Regions from separate parts of the Pseudomonas sp. GW456-E7 genome, predicted to be linked through region 2. Evidence: riboswitches for the same ligand, from Rfam matches in the RefSeq annotation. Region 2 holds a riboswitch; the other holds the start of a gene.

Region 1 (9,341 bases), on a different contig from region 2:
CGGTATCGCTGGCGGGTGAATGCCATGAAGTACTCGGTGCGTTCATTCGTGGCCAGTTGCTGGTCATGGTGGCCCTGGGGGTGATCTACGCGGCAGGCCTGATGCTGGTCGGGCTGGAGCTGGGCTTGCTGATTGGCCTGATTGCCGGTCTGGCAGCGATCGTGCCGTACATGGGATTTATCATCGGCATCGGTGCGGCGCTGATTGCAGGGCTGTTCCAGTTCGGTGGCGATCTTTACCCGATGCTCGGCATTGTCGCGGTGTTCATGGTCGGCCAGGCCTTGGAGGGTATGGTGCTGACGCCGTTGCTGGTCGGTGACCGGATTGGTCTGCACCCGGTGGCGGTGATTTTCTCGATTCTGGCCGGGGGTGAGCTGTTCGGCTTTACCGGTGTGCTGCTGGCATTGCCGGTCGCCGCGGTGATCATGGTGCTGGTGCGCCATGTGCAAGATTTGTATAAGGATTCCGATATCTACGGGGGCGTCGACGAACCGCAGGGGTAAAAGGTGTCGATGGGCGATGGCGGGCTGTCCGGGTTCGTGCCGGGTCAGCCTGATTACACAGCGCGACTGTCACATGCACCGCCAAAGAAACTGTCATAAAATCGGTGCGTTAACGCAAACCTTTGATTTTGCTTGTGGTCTATCGCATTGTGCGGCCCGCTTCACGGGTATAAACTTCGCAAACTTTACACAGAGGCCACTAACGGTTCCTTTGGAACTGTTCAGTCAGCATGAAACCGATTCAGCTGCCCCTAGGTGTGCGTCTGCGTGACGACGCCACCTTTATCAACTACTACCCAGGCGCCAATGCCGCTGCACTCGGCTATGTCGAGCGGCTATGCGAAGCCGACGCCGGCTGGACCGAAAGCCTGATCTACCTTTGGGGCAAGGATGGGGTAGGGCGTACGCATCTGTTGCAGGCTGCCTGCCTGCGCTTCGAGCAATTGGGAGAGCCTGCGGTTTATCTGCCGCTGGCCGAGCTGCTCGATCGCGGTATCGAGATTCTCGATAACCTTGAGCAGTACGAACTGGTCTGCCTCGATGACCTGCAGGCGGTTGCCGGCAAGGCGGACTGGGAAGAGGCGCTGTTCCATCTGTTCAATCGCCTGCGCGACAGCGGCCGGCGCCTGCTGATTGCCGCGTCGACATCCCCGCGCGAGTTGCCGGTGAAGCTGGCGGACCTCAAGTCGCGCCTGACCCTGGCCTTGATCTTCCAGATGCGCCCACTGTCCGACGAGGACAAATTGCGTGCCCTGCAATTACGCGCATCCCGTCGCGGACTGCACCTGACCGATGAGGTCGGGCATTTCATCCTGACTCGCGGCACCCGCAGCATGAGCGCGCTGTTCGAGCTGCTTGAGCGTCTCGATCAGGCCTCCCTCCAGGCTCAGCGCAAGCTGACAATCCCGTTTCTGAAAGAAACCCTCGGCTGGTAAACCCGCTGGAACCGGGGCTTTTAGCCGGTTCGGCATATTTCAGGCGCCAGAAAATCCGCTTTCCTGCAAGGTTGCAGGCCGCGTGTGTGTTTAAAATGGGCTTAAGCGCTTAGATGTAAACGAGAAACCAATAAGTCACAAAAAGATTGATTGAATTTGCAAATGAGGTCGATAGCGGGCATAGTCTCGACTTCTTTACAACTTCAGCCACGGTCGTGCCCATGCTAAATCGCTTCGCACCCCTCGTGCCCCTCGCACTCGTCACCCTGTTGTTCGGTTGCGCTGCCCACACTCCAGTGGCCCAGCAAGCGCCGCAACAGCAGGTTCAAAACTCGGCCACTGCCCAGTCTTCCGCCCTCTTTCAGGAAGAGCTGGCCACCGAAAAAGAACTCGCAGACTTCGCTGGCGGCAAGTCCTACCAGCTTCCGGTCCTGGCCGACAGCATCCTCGAACGCGGCATGTCCCTGATCGGTACCCGTTACCGTTTCGGCGGCACTTCTGAAGCCGGCTTCGATTGCAGTGGTTTCATCGGTTACCTGTTCCGCGAAGAAGCGGGCATGAACCTGCCACGCTCCACCCGCGAAATGATCAACGTGGACGCTCCGCTGGTCTCGCGCAGCAAGCTTGAGCCGGGCGATCTGCTGTTCTTCGCAACCAACGGTCGTCGTGGTCGCGTCAGTCACGCCGGGATCTACCTGGGTGACAACCAGTTCATCCACTCCAGCAGCCGCCGCAGCGGTGGCGTGCGCATCGATAGCCTGGGCGACAGCTACTGGAGCAAGACCTTCATCGAGGCCAAGCGCGCCCTGGCGATGGCACCTAACGCGTCGCCAATCGTCACTGCACGTAAATAAGCGGACATTTTGTAAGGCGAACTTAAAGTCTTACTTGAAGTTTGTCGCGTAGCCGCTAGAATCTTGATCTACAAATGATGGCAAACCGCCTGCGTCCAACGCAGGCGGTTTTCTTTTCTGCGCTCCCCGCAGAAAAAGCCGCAGCCAGATCAGGATGTTCTGCTTATGACGACGTCGGCCCGCCTCGCAATCATGTTCTTCGCAGCGCTGCTCAGTGCCTGCGCCAGCCGCACACCGCCTCCTGCGCCGGTGGTTCGCGCGCCCATCGTATTTGGTTCCCCACAAGCTTTTTCGCCCGAAGCGGAAGACGTGCTGTTTCGCGCGCTCGGCCTGGTGGGTACGCCTTATCGCTGGGGTGGCAACACGCCGGATTCCGGATTTGATTGCAGCGGCCTGATCGCGTATGTGTACCGCGATGTCGCCGGTATTGCCTTGCCGCGCACCACGCGCGAGATGATCTCCATGCAAGCGGCGAGTGTTGGCAAGGAAGGCCTGCAGACGGGTGACCTGCTTTTCTTCGCCACCAATGGCGGTTCCCAGGTCAGTCATGCCGGGATCTACGTGGGAGAAGGGCGTTTCGTCCATGCGCCGGCCACCGGCGGCACCGTTAAGCTCGACAGTTTGTCCAAGGCCTATTGGCAGAAGGCTTACCTGAGCGCCAAGCGTGTTCTGCAGCCTGAACATCTGGCGCGCAACCCGTAACGTCCGGAGCTGCTGCTCATGACTGCTCGCACGCTGAATCTCGACGACGCCCTGTATCAATACCTGCTTGATGTTTCCCTGCGCGAAACGCCACTGCTCAAGCGCTTGCGCGATGAGACCCAGGCGCTGCCGATGGCGCGCTGGCAGGTAGCGCCGGAGCAGGGACAGTTTCTTGCCTTGCTGGTGAAGCTGACGGGGGCCAGGCGCTTGCTTGAAGTCGGCACCTTTACCGGTTATAGCGCGCTGTGCATGGCGGCGGCATTGCCGGCTGACGGTTCGCTGATTTGCTGTGATATCCCCGGCGACTACAACGCCATCGCACGGCGCTACTGGCAGGAAGCGGGACTCGCCGGGCGGATCGACCTGCGCCTGGCGCCCGCACTGGAAACCCTCGCCGAGCTTGAGCGGCAAGGTCAGGGCGAGCAGTTCGACCTGGTGTTCATCGATGCCGACAAGGCCAACTACCCGCGTTATCTGGAGCATGCCCTGCGTTTGCTGCGGGTCGGCGGGCTGGTGCTGTTCGACAACACCCTGTGGAGCGGGCGCGTGCTTGAGAGCAACCCCGAGAGCGCGGACACCCGGGCGATCCAGGCGCTCAACCTGGCGTTGAAGGATGACGTGCGGGTGGATCTGTCGTTGTTGCCGTTGGGTGACGGGCTCACACTCTGCCGCAAGCGCTAGAACCCTGAACCCTGAACCCTGTGGGAGCGAGCTTGCTCGCGAAGGCGGCATGTCAGTCAACCAGGATGTTGAGTGTGCTGGCCTCATCGTCGGATCGCCGCCCGGAGCAAGCTCGCTCCCACAGGTTTTTATGTTTCAGTGATAACGTTACCTAGCAGCCGACACCCGCCACACCTTGTTCCCCACATCATCAGCCACCAGCAGATCGCCCTGCCGGTCGATCACCACGCCCACCGGGCGGCCCATGGCTTCTTCCTTTTCGTTGAGAAAACCGCTGAGCACTTCAATCGGTGTCCCCGCAGGTTTGCCTGCGCTGAACGGCACGAAAATCACTTTGTAGCCACTGTGGGGGTTACGGTTCCAGGAGCCGTGCTGCCCGATGAAGGCTCCTTGGGTGAAGGGCGGCGGCAGCTTGCTGTTTTCAGCGAAGGTCAGGCCCAGTGATGCCGTGTGTGGGCCGACGGCATAGTCCGGAGCGATGGCCTTGGCCACCAGGTCGGGGTTTTGCGGTTCGACGCGAATATCGACATGCTGGCCGTAGTAACTGTACGGCCAGCCATAGAACGCGCCGTCCTTGACCGAGGTGATGTAGTCCGGGACCAGGTCGCTGCCGATTTCATCCCGCTCGTTGACCGCGGTCCACAGCGCGCCACTGCGCGGCTCCCAGGCCATGCCGTTGGGGTTGCGCAGGCCGGAGGCGAAGATCCGCTGCTGGCCGGTGGCGCGGTCCACTTCCCAGATCGCTGCGCGACCTTCTTCCTTGTCCATGCCGTTTTCCGCGACGTTGCTGTTGGAGCCCACGGTGACGTAGAGCTTACGGCCGTCCTTGCTGGCGATGACGTTTTTGGTCCAGTGGTGGTTCAGTGGGCCGCCCGGCAAGTCGACCACTTTGACCGGCGGTGACTTGATCTGCGTATCGCCACTTTCATAGTGAAAGCGCAGCAGGCGATCAGTGTCGGCCACATACAAGTCCTTGCCGACCAGGGTCATGCCGAAGGGCGAGTTGAGGTTTTGCAGAAACACCGTGCGGGTTTCCGCGACGCCGTCGTGGTCCTTGTCGCGCAGCAAGGTGATGCGGTTCGCGCTGGGCACGCGAGCTCCGGCGCGCCCCATGACTTGCTTCATGACCCAGCCGCGAATGCCTTTGCCGTCTTCGGGTTTGGGTGGTGCGTTGGTTTCCGCCACCAGCACGTCGCCGTTGGGCAGCACATAAAGCCAGCGGGGGTGATCCAGGTCTTCGGCAAAAGGGGCTACTTGAGTGCCCGCGGCGGCGACGGGTTTCGCGCCCTGTGGCCAGCCGATGGCCGGGGCGATGTTCACAGTTGGGAGCAGGGTCTTGTTGGGGGGCGGCAGTTGGGGTGAAGGGCCGGTGCCGTCGGAGACTTGCAGGCCGGCGGTCTCACTGCAACCGGCGAGCCCTCCGCAGATCGCGATAACGAGAACGAGCGGGGGCGTGCGCATACGGGTTTCCCTATGAGTGCCTTGTTCTAATCATAGAGACGCGTTGTCGTCCAATGGTTCAACCCCTAGCCACGTGCTTCCTTGAACAGCACCGCAATGCCGGGGTGATAGTTGCCGGCTTCATTGCGCAACTTGCGGTAGGCATACGGGAAATACCAGGCGACCGCGCAGGTGTGTTCCTTTTGCAGGTCGTCGACCATGTCCTGGAGTTCCTCCGGTGTCGCGCCTTGCTGGGCTTTTTGCGGGGCGACGAACAGGCAGCCGAGTTTCAGGTCGCTGGCGTGGCTCAGGCGCTTCGCATCGCTGGCGATGTCGAGCAGGGCCTGGCTCAGATTGAGGCTGTTGACCCGTGGCCAGCGCTGGCTGGTCTGGATGTAGGCGCGGGTTTCGGGCGAGGCGAGGAACAGGTCGGCGCGGCTGTTGCGTTCGCCTTCTTCGGTCTGCTTGCGGGTGGGCGTCTGTTGCAGTGTGACCATCTCGGCCATCCAGGCGGCGGCAGACAGCAGTCCGAGATTGGCTTTTTCGTCGTGCCAGTAGGGGGTGTCGCCATCACCGCGGACGGCGTTATAGCGGTCGATGCATTCGAACCAGCGCTCGAGCACAGGGCGCAGGAATTCCAGCTTTGGATTGCTGATGATCATGCCTTGCATGGGCTCACCCTTGTTATTGTGTTGTGAGGTTGTGGCTCTTTGATATCACTGCTGAGAGCGAGGCACAAGATTGACGTCAGTTTTTTGAGTGACGACAGTTATTCGGCCGATGGCCTCCCGGCTTTAATTGACGCTCCACCCCCAACCCTCTAACCTTCGCGGCTTGTTTCAGGTGCTCTGTGACTTGGGTCGACAGAGTGAAACAGGGAAGCCGGTGAGCGAGTTCTTCTGTTGGTCGAAGACCCGCAATTCCGGCGCTGCCCCCGCAACGGTAAATGAGTGAAAACTGTGTCTGATGCCACTGTGTCGATTCGATGCGGGAAGGCGCGCAGTCTGGCTACGCGCCACTCATGAGCCCGGAGACCGGCCTGATTCATCCAGCGGCATCACGGTGGGCGATGCCAGGCTTGTTGCCTTCTATTGCTGTGCCTGCCCGCCGTTATTCCTGTCTCAACGGAGAGCTCCCCCATGACTGATACCCCCGATCGTGACGAACGCCACCTGGCGCGCATGCAGCGCAAAAAAGCCGTGATCGACGAGCGCATCGCCAATTCCCCGAACGAGTGTGGTCTGTTGCTGGTGCTGACCGGTAACGGCAAGGGCAAGAGCAGTTCGGCCTTCGGCATGCTCGCCCGCGCCATGGGGCACGGCATGCAATGCGGCGTGGTGCAGTTCATCAAGGGCCGCAACAGTACCGGCGAAGAGTTGTTCTTCCGGCGCTTTCCCGAGCAGGTGCGTTTTCATGTGATGGGCGAAGGGTTTACCTGGGAAACCCAGGACCGTCAGCGCGACATCGCTGCCGCCGAAGCAGCGTGGGCGGTGTCCCGGGAACTGCTGCGCGATCCGTCCATCGGCCTGGTGGTGCTGGATGAGCTGAACATCGCCCTCAAGCACGGCTACCTCGATCTCGATCAGGTGCTCAGCGACTTGCAGGCCCGGCCGCCGATGCAACACGTGGTGGTCACCGGGCGTGCCGCCAAGCCGGAAATGATCGAGATGGCCGACACGGTCACCGAAATGGGCATGATCAAGCACGCCTTTCAGGCCGGGATCAAAGCGCAGAAAGGCGTCGAGCTGTGAACCAGCCTCGCCATTGCCCGGCGGTTCTGATTGCCGCGCCGGCCTCCGGCCAGGGCAAGACCACCGTCACCGCGGCGCTGGCCCGGTTGCATCGCAATCAGGGGCGCAAGGTCCGTGTGTTCAAGTGCGGCCCCGACTTTCTCGATCCGATGATCCTCGAACGTGCCAGCGGTGCACCGGTGTATCAACTGGACATGTGGATGGTCGGCGAGCAGGAGAGTCGCCGGTTGCTGTGGGAAGCCGCCGCTGAAGCCGACCTGATCCTGATCGAAGGCGTCATGGGGCTGTTCGACGGTACGCCGTCGAGCGCCGATCTGGCGCGGCATTTCGGTGTGCCGGTACTGGGTGTGATCGACGGCACCGCCATGGCCCAGACCTTCGGCGCACTGGCCCTGGGGCTGGCGCGTTATCAGCCGGACTTGCCGTTCGCCGGCGTGCTGGCCAACCGCGTCGGCACGCTGCGCCACGCGCAATTGCTCGAGGGCAGCCTGACTGAAGGATTGCGCTGGTACGGCGCGCTGTCCCGGGAAACCGGGATTGAACTGCCGAGCCGACACCTGGGGCTGGTTCAAGCCAGTGAGCTGAACGATCTCGACCTGCGCCTCGATGCGGCAGCCGATGCCCTGGCCAACAGTTGCGAGGTCGCGCTGCCACCGGCCGTCGAGTTCGCCGCCCCCGATGTCATCGTCGCCGAACCGCTACTGGCCGGTGTGCGCATTGCCGTGGCCCGTGACGAAGCCTTTGCGTTCACCTACGGTGCGAGCCTGGATTTGCTGCGGGCGATGGGCGCCGAGCTGTCATTCTTCTCGCCGATCCGCGACCGCCAATTGCCGGAGGCGGACAGCCTGTATCTGCCGGGCGGTTACCCGGAGCTGCACCATGTCGCGCTGGCGCAAAACACCGCGATGCTCGAGGCGATCCGCGCCCACCACCAGGCGGGCAAACCCTTGCTTGCCGAGTGTGGCGGCATGCTGTATCTGCTCGATTCCCTGACCGATGTCGAGGGCACTCGCGCGGAACTGGCGGGCTTGCTGGCCGGTGATGCGGTCATGCAAAAGCGTCTGGCGGCGCTGGCGCTGCAAGCGGTGGAACTGCCGGAAGGTCCGCTGCGCGGGCACACCTATCACCATTCGCTGACCAGCACTGAACTGGCGCCGATTGCCCGGGGCGTGAGCCCTAACGGCGGGCGCGGCGCGGAAGCGGTTTATCGTGAGGGGCGGATGACTGCCTCTTATGTGCACTTTTATTTTCCGTCCAATCCCACGGCGATTGCCGCGCTGTTTGCGCCGGACCTTGAGGCCGCCTTCGCGAGCAAGCCCGCTCCCACAGGGGATTGCATGTCTTCAGGCAGCTCACTTTTAAATGTGGGAGCGGGCTTGCTCGCGAAGAGGCCATGACAGACAACGCATTCACCGAAGCCGAACGCGCAGCGGTCTACCGCGCCATCGGCGAGCGCCGCGACATGCGCCACTTCAGTGGTGGCAGCGTCGAGCCCGAGTTGCTCCAGCGCCTGCTTGAAGCTGCGCATCAGGCACCCAGCGTCGGCCTGATGCAGCCCTGGCGCTTCATCCGCATCAGTGATCGCGCCTTGCGCGGGCAAATCCAGGCCCTGGTGGAAGAAGAGCGCATCCGCACCGCCGAAGCCCTCGGCGAGCGTAGCGACGAATTCATGAAGCTCAAGGTGGAAGGCATCAACGATTGCGCCGAGGTCCTGGTCGCCGCACTGATGGACGACCGCGAGCAGCATATCTTCGGTCGCCGCACCTTGCCGGAAATGGACATGGCCTCGCTGTCCTGTGCCATCCAGAACCTGTGGCTCGCGTCCCGCGCCGAAGGGCTGGGCATGGGCTGGGTGTCGCTGTTCGAACCCCAGGCACTGGCGGACCTGCTGAAGCTGCCGCCGGGAGCCAAACCGCTGGCGGTGCTGTGCCTGGGACCGGTAAAGACGTTCTACCCGGCGCCGATGCTGGTGCTCGAAGGCTGGGCGCAGGCGCGTCCGCTGCATGAATTGCTTTATGAGAACTATTGGGGAGTGAGTCAATGAGTGTGGCGTTGTTGAGTGTCGCCGCGGTTGCGCTGGATGCGCTGCTGGGTGAACCCAAACGCTGGCATCCGCTGGTGGCGTTCGGCCGTTTTGCCGATCGCATCGAGCAACGTTTCAACGGCGGCGGTCGCGGCTGGCGCAGCCATGGCGTCACCGCGTGGGTGATCGCCGTGCTGCCGCTGGTGCTGTTGGTCACGGCATTCTCCTGGGCGCCTTACGTCGGCTGGATCGTCGAGATTCTCGCGCTCTATTGCGCCCTCGGCATGCGCAGCCTCGGTGAACACGTCACGCCGGTGGCCAAGGCCTTGCGTGGCGATGATCTGGATGAAGCACGCAAGCGTGTGAGTTATCTGGTCAGCCGTAAAACCAGTGACCTGGATAAAACCGAAGTCGCCCGTGCCGCCACCGAGTCGGTGCTGGAGAACGGCAGC
Region 2 (9,341 bases):
CGGCGCTGTGCTGACGTCCGTCATGCGTGGTATTGGCCATCGCTTTTGCGACGGAACAACCAGGCGCTGATCAGGCCCAGGGCCAGCCAGAACGCCACGTTGGTCAGTTGCGAAGCGATTTTGAATTGGGTTTCCAGTGCCTCCGGAGCGAGCATCGAATGCACTTGCGGCTGCGGTGCGCCAATCACATGGGGAACGGCAAGGATCGCCACGCCGAGGACTTTCATCAGCCAGTGACGGCTGAACACGATCAGCGCGATACCGACGGCGGTGGAGGCGGCGGTACCGATCCACCACAGTTGCCGTTGTGCCAGATCGGCGGCGGCCGTGCCTGGCAGTTCAGGTGGCAGGCCGAGGGTCGGCGCGAGCACGAAGGTCGCATAGCCGGCCAGGCCCCAGAGCAGGCCCTGGGAGGTTTTGGTCGGCGCACGCAAGGTGTACAGGCCGGCCAGCATCAGGGCGAAACCGACGGCCACCACCAGGTTGCCGCCAGTGGTCGACAGCACGCGCTGCCAGCCGTCTTCCGGCTCCCAGGCTTCGGCGTCGTGGGTGTGGGCAGCCATCGCGCCATCGGCGTGTTCATGCATTTCAACGGCAGCCGGTTCGGCTTTTTCGTAGGTTTCGGCCTGAAGAATCAGGGGCGCGACCCAGAAACTTTGCAGCAGGGTCAGCAACAGGGCGGCCAGCAGCCCGGTGAAACCTGCGGTTTGCGCAATACGCTTGATCATGTCAGCAGGTCTCAATGGCACGGGAACGCGGAGCTGTGACGGGTATCGTGGGCGGCATTGTGCACCGCTTCGATGTGCGAGAAACCGGCGAAATACACCAGGCACGCGCCCAGGATCGACGCGCAGACGGCGGCGGTCAGACGTTGAGTCAGGGTAGAAGTGGTGCTGGCTGTAGTGTGGCCGGTGCTGCTGATGATCGACATGGCGTTTCCCTCTGGTCTGTCAGCGGGGAATCAAGAGCGCATGCAAAAAACTGCACGACCAGGCGCGCAGCGTTTCAAACAGCGCCCGCCCACCGCGGGTTTGTTGTTTCAGTGATCGTTATGGTCACTTTATGTTGCGGGCCGGTCTCCGGGCTCACGAGGGGCAAAGGCTTGGGCCTGAACCTGAAAACACCACCTTCCCATGCCGCAGTGGCACAGTGGATCTGATGCTTCGCTCGCTTACCGTTGCGGGGGCAGCACCGGACTGACATGGCTTTAGAGTAAAGCACATGATTCACCGGTTTCCCGTTTCACCCTGTGAAGGGCACCCGTAACAAGATGCGTAGGAGAGCATGGGCGAGGGTTGGGCGTCAATTGGCAAGGGTTCTCAACTGAATCGAAACGATCTCTGTAGGAGCTGCCGCAGGCTGCGATCTTTTGATCTTGCTTTTTACAATCAAGATCAAAAGATCGCAGCCTGCGGCAGCTCCTACAGGGGAATGGTGCAGTCAATAAGGTTGGGGGAGCCGGGCAAAGATTGACCCGCCCCAATACCATGCGTAGCCTTGCGCTTTCGAGGTTCTTCGGCGTTTGTCGAAGCTAAGAAGGGAACGCGGTCGATGCCGCGGCTGCCCCCGCAACTGTGAACGGTGATGTTCGTTGCCACGCCACTGCAGGCTCAATCCATGAGGCCGGCGGGAAGGCGCAGCGAATGCCAGGCCCAAGGCCGGCACACCGTCAGCCAGGAGACCTGCCTCGACACAGATTCTCAAATTCAACCGGGCGGGGTGATCCGGTGGCGAACTCTTCAGGCACGCGCATCTGCGTTGCCGGTCGTCGTCCCGTATGCCCGCCACCTAGCCATAGGGCATCCGATGAAAACACTGGCCAAACTTCCCGTCACCATCGTTACAGGCTTTCTCGGCTCGGGTAAAACCACGCTGCTGCGGCACATGCTCGACAACGCCCAAGGGCGCCGCATCGCAGTGATCGTCAACGAATTTGGCGAGCTGGGCATCGACGGCGAAATCCTCAAGCAGTGCTCCATCGGTTGCACCGAAGAAGAAGCCAACGGCCGTGTCTATGAACTGGCCAACGGCTGCCTGTGCTGCACCGTCCAGGAAGAATTTTTCCCGGTGATGCGCGAACTGGTGGCTCGTCGCGGCGATCTCGACCACATCCTCATCGAAACGTCGGGCCTGGCCCTGCCAAAGCCTCTGGTCCAGGCATTCCAGTGGCCGGAAATCCGCAGTGCCTGCACCGTTGACGCGGTGATCACCGTGGTCGACAGCCCTGCCGTGGCCGCCGGCACCTTTGCCGCCTTCCCGGACCAGGTCGATGCCCAGCGCAAACTCGACCCGAACCTGGACCACGAATCGCCATTGCACGAGCTGTTTGCCGACCAACTGGCCAGCGCCGACCTGGTGATTCTCAACAAATCCGACCTGATCAACCCGGCCGACCTGGCCCGCGTGCGCCTGGAAGTCGCCGAAGAGTTGCCGCCAGCGGTGAAAATCATCGAAGCCAGCAGCGGTCGCCTGCCACTGGACGTGTTGATCGGCCTGGGTGCCGGCTCCGAAGAACACATCGACAGTCGCCACAGCCACCACGACCATCATCACGATGGCGACGATGATCATGACGACCACGATCACGACGCCTTCGATTCGATCTCCATCGAACTGCCGCAAGCCGACGAAAGCCTGCTGATGGACGCGCTGACCCAGTTGGTGGTCCAGCACGGTATCCTGCGGGTCAAAGGTTTCGCCGCCGTCCCGAACAAACCGATGCGCCTGCTGATCCAGGGCGTGGGCACGCGTTTCGACAAGCACTTCGACCGCCAGTGGGGTGCCGAAGAGGCGCGCATCACCCGTCTGGTGCTGATCGGCCAGGAACTGGACGCCGCCGTACTAGAAGCGCAACTGCGCGCTGCGCTCAGCGTGTAACCCATGCACCTGCTCAGGACCCAGCCCGGCGGTTTCGTGTCGGATGACAACATCGCCGACCTTGGACAAACCCCCGCCGAGCTGGTGGTCCTGTGCAGCGGCGACTCCAGCCTGGCGCTGCTCGCCGAGGCGGCGCAGCAGTTGCCCGAGGATTACCCGAGTGTGCGCCTGGCCAACCCGATGCAGGTGCAGAACCATGCCTCGGTCGATTTGTACGTCGATGAGGTGTTGCGTCACGCCAAGGTGATCCTGATTTCGCTGCACGGCGGCATCGCCTATTGGCGTTACGGTATCGAGCGCCTGGTCGAGCTGTCCCAGCGCAGCGTGCAGGTGATCCTGGTGCCGGGCGATGACCGCCCCGACCCAGAGCTCAGCGACTTGAGTACCGTCGGCGCCGAGGACCGCGACCGGCTCTGGCAATTTCTGCGTCAGGGCGGCATGGGCAATGCCCTGGATTTCTTCCGCTGCCTGGCCAACCGCTGGCTGGCGCGCGATTACACCTGGGGCGAACCACAAACCCTGCCGCGCACGGCGATCTACCATCCGCACAAACACTCTGCCGCACTGAGCGACTGGCAGGCCGAATGGCACGCCGGTCAACCGGTGGCGGCGGTGCTGTTTTACCGCTCGCATTTGCAGGCGGCGAACACCGCTTTCATCGATGTTTTTTGCCAACGCTTGCAGGCAGCGGGGTTGAATCCGTTGCCGATTGCGCTGGCCAGTTTGAAAGAGCCAGGCTGCCTGGGCGCGGTCGAGGACTGGCTGGATGAAGCCGGTGTCTCGGTGATCCTGAACACCACCGGCTTCGCCCAGTCCAGTCCCGAGGCGCCGCACCTGCGGCCGTTCCGGCGCAATATTGCGGTGATCCAGGCGATTTGTGCCCAGGACAACGAACCGGGTTGGCGCGCCAGTGAACAGGGGCTTGGCCCGCGCGATCTGGCGATGCACATTGCCTTGCCGGAGCTGGACGGGCGCATCATCAGCCGCCCGATCAGCTTCAAGGACCTGGCGTGGCGCAGTGAGCGCAGTCAGTCGGATGTGGTCTGCTATCGGCCGCAACCGGAGCGCATGGACTTCGTTGCCGAACTGGCGCGGCGCTGGGTCGAACTGGCGCGGGTGCCCAATGCCGAAAAACGCATCGCCTTGATTCTGGCCAATTACCCGACCCGCGACGGGCGCATCGGCAATGGCGTCGGTCTCGACACCCCGGCTGCCGCGCTGAATATCCTGCGGGCACTGCATGCCGAAGGTTATCCGCTGCCGGCCGAATTGCCGGACAGCGGCACCGCGCTGATCCAGCAGTTGCTGGGGGGCGTCAGCAACGATCTCGATACCCTCGACCTGCGTCCGTGCCAGCAAAGCCTGGGGATGGACGACTATTTGGCGATGTTCAATGCCCTGCCCGAAGCCAATCGTGCGGCGGTGCTCGAACGTTGGGGCGCGCCGGAAAACGACCCGATGTGCCGCAGCGGACGGATGATGATCGCCGGCCTGCGCTTTGGCCTGACCTTCGTCGGCATTCAACCGGCGCGGGGTTATCAGGTCGATCCGAGCGCGGTGTATCACGACCCGGACCTGGTCCCGCCCCACGGCTACCTGGCGTTTTACTTCTGGCTGCGCCACACCTATGGCGCCCACGGCGTGATCCACGTCGGCAAGCACGGCAACCTCGAATGGCTGCCGGGCAAGGGTGTGGGGCTGTCGGAAAACTGCTGGCCGGATGCGCTGCTCGGGCCGCTGCCGAACATCTATCCGTTCATCGTCAATGACCCGGGCGAGGGCGCCCAGGCCAAGCGGCGCACCCAGGCGGTGATCATCGATCACCTGATGCCACCGCTGACCCGCGCCGAAACCTACGGCCCGCTGCGCAACCTCGAACTCTTGGCGGACGAATATTACGAAGCGCAGTTGCTCGATCCGCGCCGCGCTCGGGAGTTGCAGCGCGACATCCTGCAACTGGTACGCGACTCGCACATCGACCGTGAACTGCAACTGGACGAGCCACTCGACAGCGATGCCGACGCAGCGATCTGGTTGCCGCGACTCGACACTTACCTGTGCGACTTGAAAGAGTCGCAGATCCGCGACGGCCTGCATGTGTTCGGCGAATCGCCCACCGGGCGCTTGCGTATCGACACCTTGCTGGCGTTGTTGCGCATTCCACGGGGCGATGGCCGAGGCGCGCAATCGAGTCTGCTGCGGGCGCTGGCCAAGGCGTTTGCGTTGGGGTTTGATCCGCTGGATTGTGCGCTGGCCGAGCCATGGATCGGGTCGCGTCCCGAGGCTCTTGTGGACATCAGCGAAGATACCTGGCGCACGGCGGGCGATACCCGCGAGCGCCTGGAACTGTTTGCCGCGCAATTGATTTCGGACGCGTTGAATAACCCCTGTGGGAGCGGGCTTGCTCGCGAATCGGTTGAACACTCAACATTGATGTCGATTGACCCACCGCTTTCGCGAGCAAGCCCGCTCCCACAAGGGGCAGGCTGGAATGAAGTGCAGGCCATCATCGATGGTTTGCGCGAAGTAGTCGCCCCGCGCCTGGACGCCTGCGGCCCAGCGGAAATGCGCGGTCTGCTCGACGCCCTCAGCGGTCGCTTCGTCCCGGCCGGCCCCAGCGGTGCGCCGAGTCGCGGTCGCCTGGACGTGCTGCCCACCGGGCGCAACTTTTACTCGGTGGACGTGCGCAATTTGCCGACCACCACGGCGTGGCGCATCGGTTTCCAGTCGGCCAACCTGATTCTGGAGCGGCACCTGCAGGACCACGGCGATCATCTGCGCCAGCTCGGCCTCTCGGTGTGGGGCACCGCGACCATGCGCACCGGCGGCGATGACATCGCCCAGGCGATGGCGTTGATGGGCGTGCGCCCGGTCTGGGCCACCGGCAGCCAGCGGGTCGACGATTTCGAGATTCTGCCGTTGAGTTTGCTCGACCGTCCTCGGGTCGACGTGACCTTGCGCGTGTCCGGTTTCTTCCGCGATGCCTTTGCCAATCTGATCCGGCTGTTTGACGCGGCGGTGCAAGCGGTGGCCGACCTGGATGAGGCGGACGACCTCAATCCGTTGGCGGCCAAGGTGCGTGCCGAACGTGCAACCTTGCTGCAGGCCGGGCTGGATGAAGACGCTGCGCGACGTCAGGCCGGCTGGCGGATTTTCGGGGCCAAGCCCGGGGCCTACGGTGCAGGCGTGCAGGGCGCCATCGATGGTCGCCTGTGGCAAACCCGCGAGGACCTGGCCGAGGTTTACCTCAACTGGGGCGGCTACGCTTACGGCGGTTCCGACGAAGGCACCGCCGCCCGTGAACAGTTCAGCCAGCGCCTGAGCCAGGTGCAGGCCGTACTGCAAAACCAGGATAACCGCGAGCACGATTTGCTCGACTCCAACGATTACTACCAGTTCCAGGGCGGTATGCTCGCGGCGGTGGAAAGCCTGAAAGGCGAGGCGGCGGCCAGTTATCATGGCGATCACAGTCAGCCGGACCTGCCGAAGATTCGCACCTTGAAGGAAGAACTGAACCGGGTGATCCGTTCCCGGGCGGCCAATCCGAAGTGGCTCGATGGGGTAAAACGCCACGGCTACAAAGGCGCGTTCGAAATGGCCGCGACCGTCGATAATCTGTTCGCCTTCGATGCCACCACGCAGTTGATCGACGATCACCAGTACGCGTTGCTGGCCGACGCCTATTTGCTCGACCCTGACACCCGGGATTTTGTCCGTGAACACAATCCCCATGCCTTGCGCGACATGACTGAACGCATGCTCGAGGCGCAACAACGCGGAATGTGGAAGGAGCCGGGCGCCTACCGTGAGGCATTGGAGAATCTGTTGCTGGATATAGAAGAAGACAGCTGACACGCTTGAACCTGTGGGAGCGAGCTTGCTCGCGATAGCGGTCTGTCAGGCAACATCTTCTTCGACTGGACAAACGCCATCGCGAGCAAGCTCGCTCCCACAGGGATACAGGTGTCTATGACATCACCGACCATGACCGAGATAGAACAATGACCGACACCCCGCATTTCCCGCTCTCCGCCGTGGTCGGCGCCGACGATTTGAAGCTGGCCCTGTACCTGACCGCCATCGACCCGAAAATCGGCGGCGTCCTGATCGAAGGCCCGCGCGGGATGGCCAAGTCGACCCTGGCCCGTGGTCTGGCGGACCTGCTGGCCAGCGGTCAGTTCGTCACATTGCCGCTGGGCGCCACCGAAGAGCGCCTGGTCGGCACCCTCGATCTCGACGCGGCGCTGGGCGAAGGTCGCGCGCAGTTCTCACCCGGCGTACTGGCCAGGGCTGACGGTGGCGTGCTCTACGTCGACGAGGTCAATCTGTTGCCTGATCACCTCGTTGACCTGCTGCTCGATGTGGCCGCCAGCGGCACCAATCTGGTCGAGCGCGACGGCATTTCCCATCGGCACTCGGCGAAGTTCGTGCTGATTGGCACCATGAATCCTGAAGAGGGTGAACTGCGTCCGCAGTTGCTCGACCGTTTCGGCCTGAATGTCGCCCTTGGTGGCCACACAGCACCGGCCGAACGAGGCCAGATCATCCGCCGTCGCCTGGATTTCGACAGCGATCCGCAGGGTTTCTGCGCCGAATGGGAAGCGGCGCAGGCGTCCCTGCGTGAACGTTGCCAACACGCACGCAACGCCCTGGCGAGTATTCCCCTCGACGACCAGGCGCTGGCCCGGATTACCGAGCGTTGCTTTGCCGCTGGCGTCGATGGTTTGCGCGCTGACCTGGTCTGGCTGCGTGCCGCCCGGGCTCACGCCGCCTGGCGCGGGGCGAACGCTATCGCCGAGGAAGATATCGACGCCGTTGCCGAGTTCGCCTTGCGCCATCGTCGTCGCGAGCATTCGCCGCCGGCACCTGCGCAATCTCAAACTGCGCAACAAACCGCGCCGCAGAACGACAATCCGGGTGAAGGGCAGGGCCAGTGGGGCGAATTGCCTGCCCAGGCGCTGGCGACCGGCGCACGACGTGAAGTGCCGAGCTGGCCAAAAAAGCCCTAGGCATTCGCCCTCGCTGCGACGCGGGGGCGAATGCCAGACCCCGAGCCGGGCGACTGGACCATGGCAAACAGGGCAAGCGTCACGCCGCCCGCAGTGGCTCGGTCAATTGGCCCGGCACCTTGCTCAATGGCCGGCCGCGTCAGCGCGACGACCTGATGTTCCAACTGCGCACGCGTTCGCCCCATGAACTGTGGCTGGTAATAGTCGATGCCTCCGCATCGACCCGCCGTCATCAGGCATTGAGCGATGCCAAGGGCTTGCTGGCGCAGTTGTTCGACGATGCCTATCGCCAGCGCGCACGACTGGCGTTGCTCACGGCCAGCGGTGCTGCTCCCAAGTGGCAGGTGCAGGGATTGAAGGCCTCGACGGGGCTGCGCCTTTGGCTTGATGGCCTTGGCGCGGGTGGTGGCACGCCGCTGCTGGCGGCATTGGGCGAAGCGGGGCGATGGCTCGCAGCAAGGCAAAAGCGTTTTCCGGCGGAGCAGCAGCGGTTGCTGCTGGTGACCGATGGCCGGTTGAAGGACTGGTCGTTGCTGCCTGTGCTTGCGTGTCCGGGGCTGTTGATCGACATCGAGCGCGGACCGATCCGGCTCGGGCGCAGCAGGGTGCTGGCGGCGCAGTTGCAGGCTGAGTATCGGCATATTGACGAGTTGCTGCCTGGTTGAGTTCTGTTTGGCAGTTCCGGCCTCTTCGCGAGCAGGCTCGCTCCCACAATTGATCGGTGTTGAACACAAGCTTTGTAATCGCCCGAAACCCCCTGTGGGAGCGAGCCTGCTCGCGAAAGCGGTGTAGCTGCCAACCTCACATTTGAATCACTTGCCCATCGCCTGCCGATACTGCCGGGTACGCTTGCCTATGTACAACCGGTCGACAATCAACGCCCATAGCGCCGAAACCTCAGGCCGGGTTTTGCGCCCACGGCTCAAGCGATGCAGCTGGAACTTCACCACCGCCATGCTCGCCAGCGCCGCCAGGGGTTTGCGCTTCCAGCGGATCGGCGGCAGTTGCGGGTGGCTGTGCTTGCCTTCGCGCCAATGCTTGACCAGGTGCGGCTCCACGGCCAGGGCAGTGCCGATGCCGGCCATGGCGATGCCGCTGTCGAGGACCTGCTCGACGATTGCCAGACGCCGGATCCCGCCCGTCACCATCACTGGCATGCGCGCCACGCTGGCCAGTTCACCGGCCATTTCCAGAAAGTACGCCTCCCGTGCCAGGGTTCGGCCGTCGCGCGCTTCGCCTTGCATGGCCGGTGCTTCGTAGCTGCCACCGGAGAGTTCCAGCAGGTCGATCGGTTGTTCGTTGAGCCACTGGATCACTTGTCGGGCATCATCGGCATCGAAACCACCGCGCTGGAAATCCGCTGAATTGAGCTTTACCGACACACAAAATTGCGGCGACACCGCCTGGCGAACCGCCTCGACGACGGACAACAACAGGCGCGCGCGATTCTCCAGT

Evidence for each region. Region 2 has a riboswitch for cobalamin ahead of cobW (cobalamin biosynthesis protein CobW). Riboswitches for the same ligand answer to the same signal wherever they lie in the genome.
Region 1: it holds a riboswitch for cobalamin, as region 2 does, so the genes downstream of both, cobO (cob(I)yrinic acid a,c-diamide adenosyltransferase) here and cobW (cobalamin biosynthesis protein CobW) in region 2, are expected to answer to the same signal.

The regions. Positions count from the first base shown of each region.
Region 1 is NZ_JBWKZB010000049.1:19,710-29,050, reverse strand. Features, by position in the region: gene AC07YV_RS24715 (AI-2E family transporter) at 1-503, shown strand, start outside; gene hda (DnaA regulatory inactivator Hda) at 734-1,438, shown strand; gene AC07YV_RS24705 (C40 family peptidase) at 1,660-2,292, shown strand; gene AC07YV_RS24700 (C40 family peptidase) at 2,458-2,994, shown strand; gene AC07YV_RS24695 (O-methyltransferase) at 3,013-3,675, shown strand; gene AC07YV_RS24690 (PQQ-dependent sugar dehydrogenase) at 3,823-5,136, opposite strand; gene AC07YV_RS24685 (hypothetical protein) at 5,202-5,786, opposite strand; cobalamin riboswitch at 5,940-6,172, shown strand; gene cobO (cob(I)yrinic acid a,c-diamide adenosyltransferase) at 6,255-6,866, shown strand; gene AC07YV_RS24675 (cobyrinic acid a,c-diamide synthase CobB) at 6,863-8,263, shown strand; gene bluB (5,6-dimethylbenzimidazole synthase) at 8,260-8,910, shown strand; gene cbiB (adenosylcobinamide-phosphate synthase CbiB) at 8,907-9,341, shown strand, end outside.
Region 2 is NZ_JBWKZB010000053.1:8,558-17,898, forward strand. Features, by position in the region: gene AC07YV_RS25445 (cobalamin biosynthesis protein) at 1-24, opposite strand, end outside; gene AC07YV_RS25450 (CbtA family protein) at 21-728, opposite strand; gene AC07YV_RS25455 (CbtB domain-containing protein) at 740-931, opposite strand; cobalamin riboswitch at 1,054-1,279, opposite strand; cobalamin riboswitch at 1,492-1,704, shown strand; gene cobW (cobalamin biosynthesis protein CobW) at 1,807-2,877, shown strand; gene cobN (cobaltochelatase subunit CobN) at 2,881-6,729, shown strand; gene AC07YV_RS25470 (magnesium chelatase ATPase subunit I) at 6,879-7,886, shown strand; gene AC07YV_RS25475 (VWA domain-containing protein) at 8,006-8,551, shown strand; gene AC07YV_RS25480 (NADH:flavin oxidoreductase/NADH oxidase family protein) at 8,699-9,341, opposite strand, start outside.